DNA from 2 places in the Streptomyces sp. Ag109_G2-15 genome. Region 1 is predicted to be linked to the other one. Evidence: riboswitches for the same ligand, from Rfam matches in the RefSeq annotation. Region 1 holds a riboswitch; the other holds the start of a gene.
The links. Region 1 has a riboswitch for glycine ahead of gcvP (aminomethyl-transferring glycine dehydrogenase). Riboswitches for the same ligand answer to the same signal wherever they lie in the genome.
Positions count from the first base shown of each region.

Region 2: another riboswitch for glycine. It lies ahead of gcvT (glycine cleavage system aminomethyltransferase GcvT); the one in region 1 lies ahead of gcvP (aminomethyl-transferring glycine dehydrogenase).

Region 1 is NZ_OCNI01000001.1:6,234,742-6,238,140, forward strand. Features, by position in the region: gene CRP49_RS28160 (DNA polymerase IV) at 1-1,338, shown strand, start outside; gene CRP49_RS28165 (PRC-barrel domain-containing protein) at 1,257-1,631, opposite strand; glycine riboswitch at 1,751-1,845, shown strand; gene gcvP (aminomethyl-transferring glycine dehydrogenase) at 2,020-3,399, shown strand, end outside.
Region 2 is NZ_OCNI01000001.1:1,161,393-1,164,791, reverse strand. Features, by position in the region: gene gcvH (glycine cleavage system protein GcvH) at 1-119, opposite strand, end outside; gene gcvT (glycine cleavage system aminomethyltransferase GcvT) at 236-1,354, opposite strand; glycine riboswitch at 1,506-1,606, opposite strand; gene CRP49_RS04845 (AAA family ATPase) at 1,785-2,450, shown strand; gene CRP49_RS04840 (enhanced serine sensitivity protein SseB) at 2,524-3,315, shown strand.

The sequences.
Region 1 (3,399 bases):
AGCCTGCGCGGGAAGGCCGTCATCGTGGGCGGACTCGGACCGCGCGGGGTGGTGGCCACCGCGTCGTACGAGGCACGGGTCTTCGGGGTCCACTCCGCGATGCCGATGGCCCAGGCGCGCCGGCTGGCGCCGAACGCCGCGTACCTGGTGCCGCGCTTCGCCCTCTACCGGTCGGTCAGCGAGCAGGTGATGGCGTTGCTGCGGGCGCTGTCGCCGCTGGTGGAGCCCCTGAGCCTGGACGAGGCGTTCGTGGACCTGGAGGCAGCGGGAGCCGCCTGGGACGAGGCGTCGGCGCGGCTGGCCGGGGCGAAGCTGCGCGCGGACATCCGGGCGGTCACGGGGCTGACCGGGTCGGTGGGTCTTGCCGCCTCCAAGATGCTCGCGAAGATCGCCTCGGAGCAGGCCAAGCCCGACGGACTCGTGCTCATCGAGCCCGGGACCGAGCGGGCGCTGCTGGGCCCCATGTCGGTGCGGACCCTGCCCGGGGTCGGGCCGGCGACCGGGGACCATCTGCGGCGGGCCGGGATCACCACCGTCGAGGAACTGGCCGAGGCGGGTGAGGACGAACTCGTACGGCTGCTCGGCAAGGCGCACGGGCACGCGCTGCACGCCATGGCGCTGGCGCACGACGACCGGCCCGTGGTGGCCGAGCGGGAGGCCAAGTCGGTGTCGGTCGAGGACACCTACGACGTGGACATCCATGACCGGCTGCGGGTCGGTCTGGAGGTGCAGCGGCTCGCGGACCGGTGTGTGCGGCGGCTGCGCGGGGCCGGGCTGTCCGGGCGGACGATCGTGCTGAAGGTGCGGCGGTACGACTTCTCGACGCTGACCCGCTCCGAGACGCTCCGAGGCCCCACCGACGATCCGGCGGTGATACGGGAGGCGGCCGCGCGGCTGCTGGAGTCCGTGGACACCACGGGCGGGGTACGGCTGCTGGGCGTGGGCGTCTCGGGGCTCGCCGACTACACCCAGGAGGACCTGTTCGCTCAGGCGGCGGGGGGCCTGCGGCCCGCTGAGCCGGAGGAGGCGGCGCCGATGGTCGAGGAGGAGCCGGAGCCCGCCGAGCGGCACTGGCATGCCGGGCATGACGTCCGGCATGCCGAGTACGGGCACGGGTGGGTGCAGGGCAGCGGGCTGGGGCGGGTCACCGTGCGTTTCGAGACGCCGCAGTCCGAGCCGGGGCGGGTGCGGACGTTTTTCGTCGACGATCCTGCGCTGGAGCCGGCTGAGCCGTTGCCGTTGGTTGAGGGAACCGATCAGGCCTCCTCCGAACCCGCCAGCTTGCCGAAGTCGTGGTCCGGGACCGAGGGAGGCGGGGCGGCCGTGTCGAGGCCGTAGTGGTGGTAGAGCTGGAGTTCCTGTTCGGGGGAGAGGTGGCGGCCCACGCCGAAGTCGGGGGCGTCCTTGATGAGGGCGCGGTCGAAGGGGACCCGGAGGGCGCCTTCCACCAGTTCGCTGGGCTCCAGCGGGACGAAGGCGTCCCGGGAGAACAGGCCGGTGCGTATGGCCGCCCACTCCGGCACGCCCGTGGCGTCGTCGAGGTACACCTCGTCGATGGTGCCGATCTTGGTGCCATTGCGGTCGAACGCCTTGCGGCCGATCAGGTTGCGCGGATCGATGTCGGTCTGCACGGTCCCTCTCCCTCCACTTGGTCGCAACTCATCCGTAAGCACTACAAAAGAGCACATTCAGGGAGGCGGCCACTCGAAAGCTCAGGCGTTGACCTCGCTGGTAGGCTGACAGCGGCTGCTGACCCCGTGCGGGAGAGTCCTCCGACCACCTCGGAGGCGCCGAAGGAGCAAATCCTCCCCGGAATCTCTCAGGCTCACGTACCGCACGGACGAGGTCACTCTGGAAAGCAGGGCGGGTGTCGACGGCTCCCGCCCTCACCGACGGTGAAAGCCGGGACCCTCAGGTGCCCGGTGAAGCTCTCAGGTTGAGATGACAGAGGGGGAGGCCGTCGGGGCAACCATGCCGTGGTGCCCCTCGAAGGTCGCGTCAGACCAGGAGGCCTCCGCAATGACCGCCCATCGCATTCCGCTCTCCGAGCTCGAAGCGGGCATCCCCTTCGAGCAGCGCCACATCGGGCCCGACCAGGAGGCGCGGGCCAAGATGCTCGCGCACATCGGCTACGGCTCCCTCGACGAGCTGACCGCCGCCGCGGTCCCGGATGTGATCAAGAACGCCGACGCCCTGGACCTGCCGGGCGCCCGCACCGAGGCCGAGGTGCTCGCCGAGCTGCGCTCGCTCGCCGACCGCAACCAGGTCCTCGGATCCATGATCGGGCTCGGCTACTACGGCACCTTCACCCCGCCGGTCATCCTGCGCAACGTCATGGAGAACCCGGCCTGGTACACGGCCTACACGCCGTACCAGCCGGAGATCTCCCAGGGGCGGCTCGAGGCCCTGCTGAACTTCCAGACCATGGTCGCCGAGCTGACCGGGCTGCCCACCTCCGGCGCCTCGCTGCTCGACGAGGGCACCGCGGCCGCCGAGGCGATGGCGCTGTCCCGGCGTATGGGCAAGAACAAGAAGGGCCTGTTCCTGATCGACGCGGACGCGCTGCCGCAGACCATCGCGGTCATCGAGACGCGCGCCGAGCCGACCGGTGTCGAGGTCGTCGTCGCCGACCTCAGCGAGGGCATCCCGGCCGACATCGCCGCGCGCGAGATCAACGGCGTGCTGATCCAGTACCCGGGCGCCTCCGGTGCCGTACGCGACATCAAGCCGGTCATCGACCAGGCGCACGAGCTGGGCGCCCTCGTCACCGTCTCCGCCGACCTGCTGGCCCTCACCCTGCTGACCTCGCCGGGTGAGCTGGGCGCGGACATCGCCGTCGGCACGACCCAGCGCTTCGGTGTGCCGATGGGCTTCGGCGGGCCGCACGCGGGCTACATGGCGGTGCACGAGAAGTTCGCGCGCAGCCTGCCCGGCCGTCTGGTCGGCGTCTCCGTCGACGCCGACGGGAACAAGGCCTACCGTCTCGCGCTGCAGACCCGCGAGCAGCACATCCGCCGCGAGAAGGCCACCAGTAACATCTGTACCGCGCAGGTGCTGCTCGCCGTGATGGCCGGTATGTACGCCGTCTACCACGGCCCCGAGGGCCTGCGGGCCATCGCCCACCGCACCCACCGCTACGCCACGCTCCTCGCCGAGGGCCTGAAGGCCGGCGGGGTCGAGATCGTCCACGGCGCCTACTTCGACACCCTCACCGCGCGGGTGCCCGGCAAGGCTGCCGAGGTGGTCGCCGCCGCCCGGGAGAACGGGGTCAACCTGCGTCTGGTCGACGCCGACCACGTCGCCCTCGCCTGCGACGAGACCACCAACCGCGCCCAGCTGGCCGCCGTCTGGTCCGCCTTCGGTGTCGAGGGCGACATCGAGGCGCTGGACGTGACGGCC
Region 2 (3,399 bases), 5.1 Mb from region 1:
ACGACATCGCCGAGCGCGTTGGCCGCGTGCTCCGTGATGCCGACCGTCGAGACGCCGTCCTCGGCGCCCGACAGCCACTCGTGCTCCTTGCTGTAGCGCAGCTGCTGGGGGTTGCTCATGGCCTGAATTCTCCTGTACGCGCGGGAGTGCTGATGAATGGGGGACTACTGGAACTGCTGGTGAGCAGGGGAAGTGTGCGCAGGGTCACGTTCTCGGTACGGACCGCGCCCAGTGTCTACTTCTGGCGCTTGTAGAACGGCAGCGCCACGACCTCGTACGGCTCGTGGCTCCCCCGGATGTCCACACCGACGCCCTCGGCGCCCGGCGCCGCGTGCGCCGCGTCGACGTACGCCATGGCGATCGGCTTGCCCAGGGTGGGGGAGGGGGCGCCGGAGGTGACCTCGCCGATCACCTCGCCGCCCGCGACGACGGCGTACCCGGCGCGCGGCACCCGGCGGCCCTCGGCGATCAGACCGACGAGCACCCGCGGCGGGTTCTCCTCGGCCTTGGCGGCGGCGTCGGTGAGCGCCTCGCGGCCCACGAAGTCGCCCTCCTTCTCGAACTTCACCACCCGGCCGAGCCCGGCGTCGAACGGCGTCAGGGACGTGCTCAGCTCGTGCCCGTACAGCGGCATGCCCGCCTCCAGGCGCAGGGTGTCCCGGCAGGACAGGCCGCAGGGCACCAGGCCGACGCCCTCGCCGGCCTTGGTCAGCGCCTGCCACAGCTCCACGGCGTGCTCGGGCTTCACGAACAGCTCGAAGCCGTCCTCGCCGGTGTAGCCGGTGCGGGCGATCAGGGCGGGGACACCGGCGACCGTGCCGGGCAGACCCGCGTAGTACTTCAGGCCGTCCAGGTCGGCGTCCGTGAGGGACTTGAGGATGCCGGGGGACTCCGGGCCCTGGACCGCGATCAGCGCGTACGCGTCACGGTCGTCGCGCACCTCGGCGTCGAAGCCGGCGGCGCGCTCGGTCAGCGCGTCCAGCACCACCTGGGCGTTGGAGGCGTTGGCCACGACCATGTACTCGGCTTCGGCGAGGCGGTAGACGATCAGGTCGTCCAGGATGCCGCCGTCGGCCTGGCAGATCATGGTGTAGCGGGCGCGGCCGACGCCGACGGAGGCGATGTTGCCGACCAGGGCGAAGTTCAGGAGGGCGGCCGCCTCGGGGCCGGTCACGGTGATCTCGCCCATGTGGGAGAGGTCGAAGAGGCCGGCCTTCGTGCGCACCGCGACGTGCTCGTCGCGCTCGGAGCCGTAGCGCAGGGGCATGTCCCAGCCGGCGAAGTCGGTCATCGTCGCACCGAGCGAGCGATGGAGTGCGTCCAGCGCGGTGTGACGGAGTTCGGTACTGCTCATCGGGCGGTCGTCTCCCAGGGCATGACGGGCGAGGTCGTTCCTCCCCATCTGTCATCGGAACCTGAGAGGTTCGCCGAGACCGCCACAGGGACGATCACGGCTTGCACCTTGGGTGGAGCCACTGACACAGCGGCCCGCTTTTCAGATGTGCCTCGCCCGCGCGGTAACGGGGCCTGAGAGATTCAAGGGAGGGACTTGCTCCTTCGGCGCCCCAGCGAAGGCTGCTGCTGGGGACTCTCCCGCGCGGATTCAAACGGCCGGTATGCAGTTGGCGGGCACATCATTGCACGCCGCACCCTCACCCGTCAGGGCCGCATCTGTAACCGACCTGTGGCAGTACGCGCACCGAACCACTGGACACGGCGCATTACCTTCTCTTTACATTCGATGGGCAAGAGATGACTGAGGCCCACAGGGGAGGACGATCACGGTGAACAGGACCACTGCCTACGCCGCCACCGGCATCGCGGTGCCGAAGCAGCCCTCCGCCCCGGCCCGCGAGCGCTGCGCCGACCGCCCGGCCCCGGTCGTGCGCGACCTGCGCGAGCGCGGCGGGCGCAGTCCGCGCGCCCTGCTCTTCGGGCCCGCCGACCTGGTGGTGATCACCGGCCTGCCCGGCAGCGGCAAGTCCACCCTGATGCGGCGCGCGGTCCCCGGTCACCGCATCGACTCCCAGGACACCCGCGACCGCTGGGACGCCCGCGCGCCCCGCTTCCTCCCCTACGCGCTCTACCGCCCCCTGGTCCGCCTCGCCCACTACGCCGGACTGCGCCGCGCCCTGCGCACCGGCGAGGGAGTCGTCGTGCACGACTGCGGCACCCAGCCCTGGGTGCGTGCCTGGCTCACCCGCGAGGCCCGCCGCCGCGGCGGCACCCTGCACCTGCTCCTCCTCGACGTCACCCCCGGCACCGCCCGCGAGGGCCAGCGCGAGCGCGGCCGCGGCGTGTCCCGGTACGCCTTCGGCCGCCACCGCCGTACGACCGCCCGGCTGCTGCGCGCGGTGGAGCACGGCGAGCTGCCCGCCGGCTGCGGCTCGGCGGTGCTGCTGGACCGGGACGCGGCGGACGTCCTGCACCGCATAGCCTTCTCGGGCTGATCGGCCCGGCCACTGTCACAGGCACCCGCTAGCCTTCTGATCCACAGCATGGTTCCCAGCAGGCGGTAGGCAGATGGACTTCCCGGCGGACATTCCCGCGGACTTCCCGGCACAGGCGCACCCCCACCCGCACGGCGGTTGGCCCGGCAACGAGCTGGAGGAGGTGCTCTCGGCCTCCCTCGGCATACCCTCCGCGGGCGGCCGGATCATCGAGGTGCTGGGCCGGAGCTTCTTCTGGATCCCGCTGCCGAGCGGCGGCGGCCCGCAGAGCGGTCCGCTGGACCTGCCCACGATGGACATCGAGGGCCAGGTGTACGTCCCGGTCTTCAGCTCCGAGGAACAGCTCCACCAGGCGACCGGCTCCCATATGTCGTACACCATCGCCCCGGCGGTGGAGTTCGCCCGCGGCCTGCCCCCGCAGGTCGGCATCGCCGTCAACCCGGGCGGCGTGGTCGGCATACCGCTCCCGCCCGAGGCGGTGGCCGACCTGTGCCGCGCGGGCCGCACCCCGCTGGACGGCCCCAACTCCGGCGGCCGGGTCCGCCTCTTCGAGCCCGACTGGCAGGACGACCCGGTCGACTTCCTGGCCGCCGCCTCCGCCGAGTTCGCCGCGACCGGCGTGGTCCTCACCGCCCGCCGCTGCCTCGCCGCCATAGAGACGGCCGACCCCGTGATGTTCGTCGGCGTGGAACTCTCCCAGTGGGAAGGCGACCTGCGCGCCCTGCCCCTGGAGGCCCTCGGCAAGGCCCTCGGCAAAGTCCCGGTCAAGTGGCCGGTCAACCTGGTCCTCCTCGACGTGGCCGAGGACCCGGTAGGCGACTGGCTGAAGACAAACGTGCGCCCCTTCTATCAGTACGGGCACTGAACGTACCCAAGGGGCGCGGGGCTGTATCCGATATGCGGCTCCGCCGCGGGGCGCGACCAGCCACCACGCACCCGCAGCGCGCCC